DNA from 3 places in the Streptococcus respiraculi genome. Region 1 is predicted to be linked to each of the others. Evidence: predicted binding sites of a transcription regulator. Region 1 holds the regulator's gene; each other region holds the start of a gene.

Region 1 (4,974 bases):
AGTTGCTTCGTGAAAAAGGAATGGCAAAAGCAGCTAAGAAAGCTGATCGTGTAGCAGCAGAAGGTTTGACTGGTGTTTACGTGGATGGAAATGTAGCAGCAGTTGTTGAGGTCAACGCTGAAACTGACTTCGTTGCGAAAAACGCTCAATTCGTTGAATTGGTAAACGAAACAGCAAAAGTAATCGCAGCAGGTAAACCAGCTAACAACGAAGAAGCACTTGCTCTTACAATGCCTTCAGGTGAAACACTAGAAGCAGCTTATGTAAATGCAACTGCGACTATCGGAGAAAAAATCTCATTCCGTCGCTTTGCCTTGATTGAAAAAACAGATGCACAAGCATTTGGTGCTTACCAACATAATGGCGGACGTATCGGTGTTATTTCTGTCATCGAAGGTGGCGACGAAACACTTGCAAAACAAGTATCAATGCACATCGCTGCGATGAAACCAACTGTTCTTTCATACAAAGAATTGGATGAGCAATTCGTGAAAGATGAATTGGCACAATTGAACCACAAAATTGAACAAGACAACGAAAGCCGTGCAATGGTTGGTAAACCAGCTCTTCCATTCTTGAAATATGGCTCAAAAGCACAATTGTCTGACGATGTGATTGCACAAGCAGAAGAAGACATCAAAGCAGAATTGGCTGCTGAAGGCAAACCAGAAAAAATCTGGGATAAAATCCTTCCAGGTAAAATGGATCGCTTCATGCTTGACAACACAAAAGTTGACCAAGCTTACACCCTTCTTGCACAAGTCTACATCATGGATGACAGCAAGACAGTTGAAGCTTACCTTAACTCAGTAAACGCTAGCGTTGCAACATTTGCTCGTTTCGAAGTGGGTGAAGGAATTGAAAAAGCAGCAAACGACTTTGAATCAGAAGTTGCTGCAACAATGGCTGCGGCTCTTGGTAAATAAGAATTAGAACTAAAAAAGAGAGGAACAAGCGTTCTTCTCTTTTTGTGTGGGTTGGAAATATCCAGATGACTCATCATACCTTCTTAGGCTGTTAAGAAATCGTGGATTTCTTCTTCGGTCATGGAGCTGTCACAGCGGACTTGTACGCCCGCTGGACCTGTGTATAGGAGGGCAGGAACGGTGACTGCCTGGTATTGGGAACGCAGTGCCTGTAGTGTAGGGTCTGGATTGCTACTATCCACAAAATATACTGTTAATCCAGTTGCTTGTGCAACCTTGTGGAGTTTTGGCACAAAACGCTGACAATATGGGCAGGTAGCACGTCCTAGAAAGAGAATGGCCTCTTCTTGTGTCAGCAGGCGCTCCGCTTCTTCTACTGAAATAGTTGTAAAATCTTGTACGAGTTCTTGAAATGAATTGGTAAACATAGTAATTCCTTTCCTCTTGTTATTATAGGAAAATCTAGTAAGAAAGGCAAGAAATTCTGTTTGGCATTTCAATCTGATAATGGAAATGCCATAAAATTATATAGAAAACAAGCACGTATGGGGAAGAGGCAGCGTGGCTTTTTACTTACTATAATAGCAAATCCCTATTGCTTTTGCTTTTCAAAGTTAGGGATTTAGGGTATAATAGTCAAAGATAGTCAGAGAAAGAGGTGGAGTCTATGGCGATGAAAAATACATCTGATTATATTGAAGAGCATATCAAGGCGATTTTAGAGCAGGTAAGTGTGGCAGAATTGCGCAGGAGTGAGTTGGCCAGCCGATTTGAGGTAGTGCCGAGCCAGATTAACTATGTGATTAAGACGCGATTTACAGCCAGCCGTGGCTATATTGTTGAAAGTAAGCGTGGGGGTGGAGGTTATATCCGCATCGGTCGAATTACCTTTTCGGATAAGCATGAATTGGTCCACGATTTGTTGCACAATATGGGGACAGAATTGTCTAGTGCGGTATTTGCGGATATCTTGCAACTCTTATTTGATGAGCAGTTGATGACAGAACGTGAAGGCAATTTAGTCTTATCAGCTGGTAGCGATGCGGTGTTAGGAAACGATGCAAGTGCCATTCGGGCGCGGATGATGCGACAGATTTTACGACGATTGGATAGGAAAGAGGACTAGGATGAAATTTTCAAATGGACTACAGCGTGCTTATGAAGATGCCCAGCTAATCGGGCAACGGTATATGTGCGATTACTTAGAGACGTGGCATCTGTTGCTGGCTTTTGTTATCAATCCTGACACAATTGCAGGAGCTGTTTTGGCAGATTATCCTGCTGATGTTACGGATTATGAACAAGCGACTTATATGGTGACCGAGCGTGTCTACCGTGAGGAACTAGAGGATTTCACCCTTTTACAGAGTTCAAAGCGACTTGACGAAGCAGCTCGTTTTGCTCATAAGATTGCAGAAGTCGTCAAAGCTAAGCAGATCGGGACAGAGCATTTGTTTATGGCCATGCTTCTTGACAAGCGTTCAATTGCTTCTCAAATCTTGGATAAGGCTGGGTTTCATTTTGAGGATTCAGATACCAAGATTCGTTTCATTGATTTGCGTAAGAACTTAGAAGCAAAGGCTGGATTTACGAAGGAAGATTTGAAGTCGATTCGTAGTATCCTGAAAGGCGGCAAGGCGAGTCGTCCAACTATGGCCAATATGATGGGTATGCCCCCAGCACCACAAACAGGTGGTTTGGAAGATTATACACGGGATTTAACCGCCCTAGCGCGTGCGGGTCAGATTGAACCTGTTATTGGACGTGAAGCTGAAATTTCCCGCATGATTCAGGTCCTTTCGCGTAAGACCAAGAACAATCCTGTCTTGGTCGGAGATGCAGGGGTTGGTAAAACAGCACTTGCCTTGGGCTTGGCTCAACGGGTAGCAGACGGTGAAGTGCCAGCTAGTCTAGCCAAGATGCGGGTCTTGGAGTTGGACTTGATGAATGTCATTGCAGGAACGCGTTTCCGTGGTGACTTTGAAGAGCGAATGAACAATATCATCAATGATATTGAAGAAGACGGCCAAGTCATTCTCTTCATCGATGAGTTACATACCATCATGGGTTCTGGCAGTGGAATTGATTCAACCCTAGATGCAGCAAATATCTTGAAACCAGCTCTTGCGCGGGGAACCTTGCGGACAGTAGGAGCGACGACCCAAGATGAGTATCAAAAACATATTGAAAAAGATGCGGCTCTCTCCCGTCGTTTTGCCAAGGTAACGGTCGAAGAGCCTAGTGTGGCTGATAGTATTGCCATTTTGCAAGGCTTAAAGAATGCCTACGAACGCCACCATAAAATTCAGATTACCGATGAGGCAGTTAGCACTGCCGTAACCTTTGCCAAGCGGTATTTGACTAGTAAAAATTTACCAGACTCAGCGATTGACTTGCTCGATGAGGCTAGTGCAACAGTGCAAAATCAACAAAAAACAGGTGGGAAACAGTCTAGCTTATCCGCAGCAGACAAGGCGCTTATGGCTGGAAAACACAAGACGGTCAGTCAGTTGCTCATCAAGGAATTAGAGGCTGAAAGTCAAGAGACGTTGGGTGATGCCCAAGTAACAGAAGAAGATGTCCTGTTGACACTTAGCCGTTTATCAGGCATTCCAGTGGCTAAATTGAGCCAGACAGATGTTAAGAAATACTTGAGTCTAGAAGCCGAGTTGCACAAGCGGGTGATTGGACAGGACGCAGCTGTTTCTGCGGTCAGTCGTGCCATTCGCCGTAATCAATCAGGAATTAGGACTGGTAAACGCCCAATTGGCTCCTTCATGTTCTTGGGACCTACTGGGGTCGGAAAGACCGAATTGGCCAAGGCCTTGGCAGAAATCTTGTTTGATGACGAGTCAGCCCTCATTCGTTTTGATATGAGTGAGTATATGGAAAAATTCGCAGCCAGCCGTTTGAATGGTGCCCCTCCGGGCTATGTCGGCTATGAAGAAGGTGGGGAGTTAACCGAAAAAGTACGGAACAAACCATACGCTGTCCTACTTTTTGATGAGGTTGAAAAAGCCCACCCTGATACCTTTAACATTCTCTTGCAGGTATTGGATGACGGTGTCTTAACTGATAGTAAGGGGCGGAAAGTTGATTTTTCAAATACCCTCATTATCATGACTTCAAACCTTGGGGCAACAGCCTTGCGCGATGATAAGACCGTTGGCTTTGGCGCACTTGATTTATCGCAGAGTCAGGAACACGTTGAAAAACGGATTTTTGAAGAATTGAAAAAGGCCTATCGACCAGAGTTTATCAACCGGATTGATGAAAAAATCGTCTTCCATAGCTTGACTGACCAAGATATGCAAGCGGTAGTGAAAGTGATGATTCGTCCGCTTCAAGCAGTCATGTCTGAAAAAGCTATTCAGTTCAAGATTCAACCATCTGCCTTGAAATTATTGGCGCAAGAAGGTTATGATCGGGAAATGGGAGCACGTCCGCTCCGCCGCCTAATTCAGACGAAAGTTGAAGATCCTCTAGCTGAAATGCTCCTTCGTGGAGAATTACAGGCGGGAGACACATTGAAAATCGGTGTCAAGGCTGGAAAATTGAATTTTGATATCAGTCGCTAAATACAAAATGAGGCTGGACAAAAAGTCTTAAAAATAGTAAATGGCTTAGATTAACGTTGTCAAGAAACGTTGATTCTAAGCCATTTTATATTGTTCGGTTTTTAAGAGAAAGGTTAAAAATTGAGTTTTTGCCCAGCCTTATTTTGTATAGGCTTCGCGTGCTTGTTTAAAGAGTGCTTCGACTTCTTCGATAGATTCGGCACGAGCGACTGCTCCACGAATTTTAGCAGCACCTGCTGTTCCACGTAGATAATGAGGGGCAAGGCCGCGGAATTCGCGCACGGCAATGCTTTCCCCTTTTAGATTGACGAGGCGAGTCAGGTGTTCAAAGGCGATGTTGAGCTTATCGTCAAAACTCAAATCAGGCAAGATTTCACCTGTTTCGAGGTAGTGATTGATTTGCTCGAAAATATAAGGGTTTCCCATAGCAGTTCGTCCGACCATGACTGCATCTGCACCGACTTCTTCGA
Region 2 (4,974 bases), 380 kb from region 1:
GATCGTAGCCTAAATCGACTAATTTTTCCTTGACTTTATCGGTCACGTGGAGAGTAAGTCCTGTTGTTTCCAAGCGTTTGTTCACATCAAGGAGCATAAGATCCACAATGTGAAGGAGGTTTTCCTTGTTGAGGGCGTGGAATTCGATAATGCCGTCAAAGCGGTTCATAAATTCTGGACTGAAGAAGTTGCTCAACTGACCGAGGACAGACTGGGTTCGTCCTTCAAGAGCAGCACCGAAACCGACACTGGCTTCGACCTTACCTGTTCCAGCGTTGGAGGTCATGATGATAATGGTATCTTTGAAGCTAACAGTGCGACCTTGTCCGTCTGTCAAGCGACCGTCATCAAGGACTTGGAGGAACATGTGCATGACATCTGGGTGGGCTTTTTCAATTTCATCAAGTAGGATAAGAGAGTATGGATTGCGGCGGACTTTTTCTGTCAATTGTCCAGCTTCTTCGTAGCCTACATAGCCTGGAGGCGCTCCGACTAATTTTGCGACGGCGTGTTTTTCCATGTACTCAGACATGTCAAAGCGAATCATGCTATCGGCAGAACCGAACAGTTCAATGGCTAGTTGTTTTGATAGCTCGGTTTTTCCGACCCCTGTTGGTCCAACGAAAAGGAAACTTCCGATTGGACGGTTCGGTGCGCCGAGACCGACCCGATTGCGACGAATAGCCTTAGAAATCTTATCAACAGCTTCATCTTGACCGATGACATGGGCTTTTAAGTCGCTGGCTAGGTTGATCAATTGTGACTGTTCTTTTTCTTTCAAATCTCCAACAGGAATATTGGTTTTTTGCTCGATAATGGCTTCGATTTCTTTTTCCGTAATGACGGGAATATCTTCTTCGCTAATCGTTGCTTTTTGCATTTCCTTGTATTTGGCGATTTGGTCGCGGTAGTAGGCTGCTTTTTCAAAGTCCTCATCACGAGTGGCCTGGGCCTTGCGATTTTCAGCGTCAATCAAGCGTTGGTCAATCTCTTTTGGATCAACGAAATTCAAGGTCAAGTTCATCTTAGAACCGGCTTCGTCCAGCAAGTCAATAGCCTTGTCTGGCAAGAAGCGATCTTGAATGTAGCGGTTGGACAAGATAGCAGCTGCTTCAATGGCTTCATCGGTGTATTTGACATGATGATAGTCTTGGTACTTACTTTGGATTCCTTTTAGAATAGTAATGGTCTCGTCCACACTTGGCTCATCGACCTTTACAGGCTGCATGCGCCGCTCCAAGGCTGCATCTTTTTCAATAATGCGGTATTCGTTGAGCGTAGTCGCACCGACCAGCTGCATTTCCCCACGAGCAAGAGCGGGTTTCAAAATATTCCCCGCATCCATGTTGCCATCACCAGCAGAGCCAGCACCTACAATCTCATGAATTTCATCAATAAAGAGAATGATTTCCTTGCGATTGCGGATTTCTTCCATGAGTTTTTGCATGCGTTCTTCAAATTGACCGCGGATACCAGTACCTTGAACGAGGCTGACTACATCAAGGCGGATGACTTCACGTCCTTGGAGTTTTTGTGGGACATCCCCGTCGACAATTTTTTGGGCTAGGCCTTCGACAACAGCTGTTTTTCCGACACCGGGTTCCCCGATAAGGACAGGATTGTTCTTAGTTCTGCGGTTGAGGATTTCGATGACACGCTTGATTTCCTCGTCGCGTCCGATGACAGGGTCGATGTCTCCACGGCGAGCAATTTCTGTCACGTTGATACCAAATTCGTCTAGCAAGCCTTTTGGTTGTTGTGGTGGAGGAGTTGGACCTCCGTTGTTTCCACGGTTGCCTCCCCCTGCTTGGGTTGGCGGAGTTTGGTTGCGCGGTTTTCCAGCAGGCGTGTGTCCTGGGATGCCTCCGATATTATTGAAAAATTCGCTAAAGGGATCCATGCTATTTGGATTGGCAAGGTCGCCCAAGCCTTTTAAAATAGCATTGTTAGGATCTGTTTTCATGATTTGGTAGCAGTTGTGGCAGAGGTCTACTTGTTGTTGTTTTCCGTTAAGATTTGTATAAAGATGAATGGTTGCATCATTGATATTACAGTTATGACAAAGCATGGGCAATCCTCTTTTCTATCGAAATGTAAGTCTTTATTGGTTTTTGACATCTCTACATCACTCATTGTTCAGTCATGGACAGCCAAATAGTCAATAAAGGTCAAATATAGGTTTATTATATCAAGATTCAGTGAAATTGCAAGAATTTGCTACCTAAATTGAACAGATGAAGGCAGAAATATAACGAGAGAATCAGTAGAAAGCAGAAGAAAAATGGATAAATCAAGACTTTTTGCAGGAAATATGGTAAAATACTTCTATAATAAGAAATTAGGAGAAGTGATATGGAATCACATTTAGTGCGAATTATTAACCGTTTGGAAGCTATGGCGACTGACGGTGGAACCTTAAAACGTAATTTTGAGCGTGACGGCGTTGTCGTTGCAGAGGTTGCTTATAGCTTCGATGAGGAAAATGGTTCGGTCTTTACGCTTCGCGATGTTCAAGCGCGTGAGACATACACATTTGACAGCATTGACTTGATTGCAATGGAAATTTATGAATTATTGTACTAATTCTGACTAAGAATGAAAAAAGCACTTCAAAGCACTTCGGTGCTTTTTTTATGGATTGAATATTTAGTCGTAACTATTGTATTTTTATTCAAAAATGATATAATATAACCCATACAGTTTGAAAAGAGGTAAACAAATGGATTTTTCATTCCTTCCTAAATATTGGGATTATTTTAATTATGGAGCGATTGTAACCTTAATGATTGCAGCCTTAGTGGTTTTTTTCGGAAGTATCTTGGGAATCATTTTGGCTTTTGCCCAACGCAGCAAATTTCGTCCCTTGGCTTGGTTGGCTAATATCTATGTTTGGATTTTCCGCGGAACCCCCATGGTGGTGCAAATCATGATTGCCTTTGCGGTTATGAATATCTCAGCACCGACCTTTGAGTTGGGGATTTTATCTGTGGATTTGTCACGCCTCTTACCAGGGATTATCGTGATTTCGATGAACAGCGGGGCTTACGTATCTGAGACTGTACGAGCAGGGATTAACGCTGTTCCCAAAGGGCAATTAGAAGCCGCCTATTCTCTCGGGATTCGCCCTTTTGAAGCCATGAAATCGGTCATCATGCCTCAAGCGGTGAAAAATATTTTGCCAGCCTTAGGAAATGAATTTGTGACCATTTTAAAAGACAGCTCGCTCTTATCTACTATTGGTGTCATCGAGCTTTGGAACAGTGCAACGACCGTTGCGTCAACGACTTACTTGACCTTGACTCCTCTCTTGTTTGCGGCGGCTTATTATTTGGTTATGACCAGTGTCTTGACCTTAGCGATTCAGGCATTTGAGAAACGGTTGAACAAAGGAGGACAGACACATGCGTGAGACCATTATTTCGATTAAAAATCTTCATAAATCATTCGGTAAAAATGAGGTCTTAAAGGGAATTGACCTCGAGATTGAAAAGGGGCAGGTGGTCGTGATTATCGGACCGTCTGGTAGTGGGAAGTCAACCTTCTTGCGCACCATGAATTTGCTTGAAGTGCCCACCAAGGGTACGGTGACCTTTGAGGGTGTGGATATTACCGACAAGTCGAATAATATTTTCAAAATGAGGGAAAAAATGGGCATGGTCTTTCAGCAATTCAATCTTTTCCCAAATATGTCCGTTTTAGACAATATCACCTTGTCACCGATTAAGACCAAGGGATTGGCAAAGAGTGAGGCAGAAAAAATTGCCTATGACTTACTTGAAAAAGTGGGATTGCCAGACAAGGCTCACGCTTATCCGCAGAGCTTATCAGGGGGGCAACAGCAGCGGATTGCTATTGCGCGTGGTCTTGCAATGGATCCTGACGTGTTACTCTTTGATGAGCCGACCTCTGCCCTTGACCCTGAAATGGTTGGTGAGGTGTTAGGTGTTATGAAGGACTTGGCCAAGTCAGGAATGACCATGGTTATTGTCACCCATGAAATGGGCTTTGCACGTGAGGTAGCCGACCGCGTCATCTTCATGGACGGTGGTGTTGTTGTAGAAGACGGTACACCGCAGCAGGTCTTTGAAGAAACTCAGGAAGAACGGACAAAAAATTTCTTGTCGAAGGTATTATAGTCATTTCGTTTTAATCTATTACGTCGTTAACTCGTCTTAGCTAACTTCAGTTATGCCTGCGACTCGTTGCCTAGTACTAAATCAAAACTAAACGACTATATAAAAATGACCGCTGGATTTATTCAGCGGTTTTTGCTGGTAAATGCGAACGATTGAAATTGGAAATAAAAAATTTCTAGGAGCAGGGCTGGGATTTTGGTATAATGGAAAAAACGTAAAGGAGATGAGCATGATACGAATGGATGGAAAAGCCTTAGCAGAAAAAATGCAGGGACAGTTGGCAGAAAAAACAGCGGCGCTAAAAGAAAAGACTGGTGTAGCACCGGGGCTTGTGGTGATTTTGGTTGGGGATAATCCTGCTAGTCAGGTCTATGTTCGCAACAAGGAACGCTCAGCTTTGGCAGCAGGTTTTCGTAGCGAAGTAGTGCGCTTGCCTGATACGACCACTCAAGAGGAACTTTTAGCGATGATTGCCCGCTATAATCAGGATGCGGCTTGGCACGGTATCCTAGTCCAGCTTCCCTTACCTACACATATCGATGAGGAAGTAATTTTACTTGCGATTAATCCGGATAAAGATGTAGACGGTTTTCATCCTATGAACATGGGGAAATTCTGGAGTGGACATCCTGTCATGATTCCTTCGACTCCAGCAGGAATTATGGAGCTCTTACGTGAGTATGGCATCAATCCAGAAGGTAAAAAAGCTGTTGTGATTGGTCGTAGCAACATTGTCGGAAAGCCCATGGCTCAACTCTTGCTGGATGCTAATGCAACGGTGACTATTGCTCATTCGCGGACGGAGAACCTACCAGCCCTTGCTCAAGAAGCGGATATT
Region 3 (4,974 bases), 720 kb from region 1:
TGATAGATATCAGCCAGCAAATAGCGAAAAAATTTTTTATCGCTCTACACTCTGTTGCCATTCTCTTTTTTCTGACCATATTTTTTCTATTTTTCAGGCTCAATCTCTTTGAGAACCTTGGCAGGAACGCCACCGACCACTGTTCCAGGAGCTACATCCTTGGTTACAACCGCGCCTGCAGCAATCACTGCTCCGTCCCCAATCTTTACTCCTGGGCAAATGGTCGCATTCGCTCCAATCCAGACATCTTGACCAATCGAGACAGCGGCTGGCACTAAATTGCCACGTTTTGCTACCTCAAAAGAATGGTTGAGGGTTGCTATCACGACATTATGACCAACCAAGGTCCGATCCCCAATCGTGATACCCCCTTGATCCTGAAATTTACAACCTGCATTGATAAAAACATTATTACCAATGACAATATTGCGACCGCAATCTGTCGAAAAGGGCGGAAAAAGAGTAAAGTTAGCCCCAATCTGCTCTCCTGTTAATTCCTGCATCAAGGCTACCACTTCAGCTGGGCTATGATAGCTGTTGTTTAAGGTCATGGTGATTTGCAAAGCTCTCTGAGACAAGGCGTGCATGATTTCATGATTCTCCGAACCTGCAAGAACCTCCTGACCCGTTTTCATCTTTTCAAGAAATGTCTGAATATCCATATCGTCCTCCTTTTTTCATCAGTATACTTTTGATCAGCAGAAATAGCAAATACCTATCCACTATAGTTTGATATGCTTTTTAGTCATACCTGTGGTATACTAGAAAAATAGAATAGTAAAGGAGAACAAATGGAAATCAGGGTCTTACGGTATTTTCTAGAAGCTGCCAGAAAGCAAAATATGAGCAAAGCAGCCGCACAGCTCCACGTCACACAGCCTACTCTCTCCCGGCAAATCAAGGACTTGGAAGAAGAAATGGGGCACCTCCTCTTTCATCGAGGCAATCACTCTATTTCTCTAACTCCCGAAGGGGAAATCTTCTACCAACGTGCTCTTGCCATTGTCGGCATGGTCGATCGAACACTTGCTGAATTCGAGGCGATGCAAGATTTTCAAGGCGGAGATATCTCTATCGGCTGCGCAGAATCAGAAGGAATGCACCTGATTGCAAAGACAGCCAAACACCTACGCCAAGCCTACCCTCATACCACTTTTCATCTCTACAGTGGGAATTTTGAGCTGGTCACCGATCATCTAAACAAAGGCTTGCTTGATTTTGCGCTGGTTGTCCAGGAAATGGATACCTCTTCCTATCAGATTCTCGAAGTCCCTTATCAGGATACCTGGGGCTTGCTTATGCCTGCCCATGACGCTTTAGCCGAAAAAGAGAGCCTTGAGATTACCGATTTACTTGACCTTCCCTTAATTGTATCTAGGCAAGGATTCACCGATGAAATGCCCAACCCAATCAAGGAGCAAGAGGAACAGTTGCAGATTGTCGCAACCTATGATTTGATTTATAATGCCTCCCTCTTTGTCAAAGAAGGACTAGGTTACGCCCTTACCTTTGATAAATTGGTGCATACAGGCCCCGAAAACGGTCTGGTTTTTCGCCCTATCTTGCCTCAGATCAGCTCACCTATGAAACTCATCTGGAGCAAACAACAGCCCCTATCGCAAGCTGCTCAGGTCTTTCTCAGTACCTTTCAAGACTTGCTTGTATCCTTACATAACACAAAAATTCCAATTAAATGATTGGATTTTTGCAAAACGTAGACAAACCCGAAATTTATTTAAACAGAATCAAAAGCTCTGCTAACTGAACATTTGATTTTCCGATTTTCGCGAGAAGAGCGAGCCTCATCAGATATTTTTCGCTGTGGTAAAAGTAGGGAGTGGGACTCAATCGTGATTTTTTTTAAATCGATTATCCTCGCTCCTTTGTTTCTGGGCTCGGGCTAAAATAATCCACTGGATTATTTCTACCGTCCGCACCACCTAAGAAAAGTATCTCAAAAAAATTTTTTATTCAAAGAAAAAAAGACAAATTAGAAATGCTAACTTGTCTTTTTCAACGTGAGAATGTCTCACTCCTTACTTCAACTGATTATTTTCCATAATTTGGTCAATAAAGCCATAATCAAGAGTTTCTTTAGCACTCATCCAGTAATCACGCTCAGCATCTTTGTGGATTTGTTTGACAGTTTTTCCTGAATTATCCGCAAGGATTTTCTCAAGAGTGTTACGAGTTTTGAGCAAGTGCTCGGCTGCAATGGCCATATCGGTCTGTTGCGTACCGCCACCAGTACCACCCATTGGCTGGTGAATCATGTATTCTGCGTGTGGTAACATGAAGCGTTTACCCTTAGCACCGCTTGAAGCGATAATCGTTCCCATGCTGGCAGCCATTCCCATAACAATGGTTTGGACATCTGCCTTAATAAAGTTCATAGTGTCCACAATGGCAAGACCTGCTGAGACAGAACCACCAGGAGTATTGACATAGAGATAAATATCCTTGGTTGGGTCTTGCGCATCAAGGAAAAGCAACTGGGCAATGACAGAGTTTGCCATATTGTCCTCAACTGGACCTGTCAACATGATAATACGATCTTTTAAGAGGCGTGAGTAAATATCATACGAGCGTTCCCCACGGCTGGTTTGTTCAATAACTACAGGAATCATAGTATTCTCCTTTTCGATTTTGAGATTATTATACTTAAATAGTCAAAAAAGGTCAAATAAAAAACTTGAGAGGGAGCGAGATTGTTTCATCAGAAATCAAATGCCAATATTATCTACAAAAAAAGAAAGGAGACGAGTCCTTTCCTTCGTAATGGCTTATTTTGTACCGAACAGACGGTCTCCAGCATCTCCCAATCCTGGAACGATATAGCCTTTTTCATTTAATTTTTCATCTAAGGCTGCGGTGAAAATATCCACATCTGGATGAGCGGCTTGAAGGGCTTTAACGCCTTCTGGTGCTGCAACAAGGCAGACAAATTTGATATTGGTTGCACCACGTTTTTTCAGTGAATCAATCGCCAAAATCGCAGAACCACCTGTCGCAAGCATCGGGTCAACAACAAAAATTTGACGTTGGTCAATGTCTTCTGGTAATTTGACCAAGTATTCAACTGGTTGCAAGGTTTCCTCATCGCGGTACATACCGATGTGCCCAACTTTGGCAGCTGGTACAAGACTTAATAGACCGTCCACCATACCGATTCCGGCACGTAAGATTGGAACAATGGCCAATTTTTTACCAGCGATTTGTTTTTGGACAGTTTTGGTAATTGGAGTTTCAATTTCAACATCTTCTAATGGTAAGTCGCGTAGCACTTCATACCCCATTAGCATAGCGATTTCATCCACCAACTCACGAAAAGCCTTAGTAGGCGTATCTGTACGACGCAAGATGGATAATTTATGCTGAATAAGTGGATGTGCAATAACTTGGAATTTCTCCATGATATAACCTCTTCTATTTGTTTTTTCTATTTTACCAAAAAATATCAAAAAAAGCTTGCCAAAATGGCAAACTTTTTGCTCTATAATTTATTTAGTGGGGAATTTCCCTATCAAAGATGATGAAGCTTTTTATATCAGCCAAAAACACTAAACTACGGTTCATCATTATTCATTGGTTTCTTGACTATCATCTAATTGCTCCATAAAGTGTTGAAGCTTTGCAAATGTATCTATATTTAAATTACTGGATAAATCAATGCTATTGCGATTATCAACAGCTACTTTCATTTTCTCTCGACCAGCCTTTTTATCTTCTTTTTTTAACTCACTCTTATCGTTTGTAATAGTTTTAACAACATCATTCGTTTTTCTTTTTGGTTTTTCTAGACGACCGTCTTCAAAGCTTATTATCGGGGAACTATAAGGCTCTTGGGTGAATGTTCTACCTAACAATTTATCGATTACACGCCGTACTATGGAACGATTTTGATACTCAATTCTTTCCTGGATTCGTCGCCTAATGCAGTAACGCTCTTGGTTTTCTATTTTTGTCAATTTACTACTTCTTTTGAAAATGACAGACGGTAGATGAACGATATGCCATTTAATCAGACGACGATCCTTCTCCCAGAAAACTTTATAACGGCTGTCAAGATATTTAATAACTGATCGTCCTGCTGTCGTCACATAGACTTCGCAACCTCCCTTAAGGGGTTTTAAGATAGAGATAAATCCATAACGATAAAGTGTCTCCATAAAAGTTGTAAGTTTTTTGTCAATGCTTAACCAATCTATCCGACTCCCTCGGGAGTTACGTTCAACATAAAAAATTGGAGGTAAACTCTCCTCTTTAAAAGTATTATAGCTATCATCCACATAGAAAGTAAGACGATGAGACTTAGCTTCTAAAAGCAGTTGTAGCGTGGCATAAAGAAAATAGTGCATCTTTTTTCGCTTCGCTCTTAGAACACTCTTGGATAATCTTTCTTCACACTCTGGTAACCTAACATCAATCTTAGGGAGAAGTTGATAATTTTTTACCATGGGATGATTCGAAAGTCTGATGACTGAAAATCCATTTGGTGGACGAAAAATGGTCGCATATAGCGAGGAACCATTCTGAGAAAGGTAAAAGTCAGCCAGTTCTTCCTCCTCAATCAGCTGCTTTTGAATCAGTTCCTTATAATACATTTGTTCTTTCTTGTTAAACATTTAATTTACCCGTTGTACTAGTTCATTTTCTTTATTTTGTTGGCACTTATCCTAATCTAGTGTGGGCAATGGCAACCTCCTACGGAGTTCTCCCCCTTTTTGACAAGCCTAGGTCTAGCTACCCCCTCACACACTACAATTTATCATTTTTGGTGTTTTCACCACTGCGAAAAGTGCAAAAAGCATATCACTATACCATTTCTGGGAAATCCCCCTACGACAAATAATAGCACTAACAAAGAGATTTCACAATAGTAATAAAATGGCCATTCAAATGACCATTTCATTTATTACAGACTTTTTATACTTGTATAGTGGCTTGAGAAAAGAATAGGACAAGGCAAGGAGT

The links. Region 1 encodes CtsR, which represses protease genes until heat stress. Its sites were predicted from a motif close to TTGGTCAAAAAAGGTCAAANA; they were not measured.
Region 2: a site for CtsR is predicted at 2,155-2,175, ahead of CHF41_RS09425 (ATP-dependent Clp protease ATP-binding subunit). Genes of this name have one in related genera too.
Region 3: a site for CtsR is predicted at 2,666-2,686, ahead of CHF41_RS05150 (ATP-dependent Clp protease proteolytic subunit). Genes of this name have one in related genera too.

The regions. Positions count from the first base shown of each region.
Region 1 is NZ_CP022680.1:297,673-302,646, forward strand. It holds gene tsf (translation elongation factor Ts) at 1-926, shown strand, start outside; gene CHF41_RS01505 (DUF6568 family protein) at 1,010-1,354, opposite strand; gene CHF41_RS01510 (CtsR family transcriptional regulator) at 1,594-2,052, shown strand; gene CHF41_RS01515 (ATP-dependent Clp protease ATP-binding subunit) at 2,054-4,504, shown strand; gene dusB (tRNA dihydrouridine synthase DusB) at 4,643-4,974, opposite strand, start outside.
Region 2 is NZ_CP022680.1:1,954,710-1,959,683, reverse strand. It holds gene CHF41_RS09425 (ATP-dependent Clp protease ATP-binding subunit) at 1-2,068, opposite strand, end outside; gene CHF41_RS09420 (DUF1797 family protein) at 2,353-2,583, shown strand; gene CHF41_RS09415 (amino acid ABC transporter permease) at 2,720-3,409, shown strand; gene CHF41_RS09410 (amino acid ABC transporter ATP-binding protein) at 3,402-4,136, shown strand; gene CHF41_RS09405 (bifunctional methylenetetrahydrofolate dehydrogenase/methenyltetrahydrofolate cyclohydrolase) at 4,366-4,974, shown strand, end outside.
Region 3 is NZ_CP022680.1:1,013,594-1,018,567, reverse strand. It holds gene CHF41_RS05160 (DapH/DapD/GlmU-related protein) at 87-662, opposite strand; gene CHF41_RS05155 (LysR family transcriptional regulator) at 792-1,697, shown strand; gene CHF41_RS05150 (ATP-dependent Clp protease proteolytic subunit) at 2,037-2,645, opposite strand; gene upp (uracil phosphoribosyltransferase) at 2,784-3,413, opposite strand; gene CHF41_RS05140 (hypothetical protein) at 3,579-4,604, opposite strand.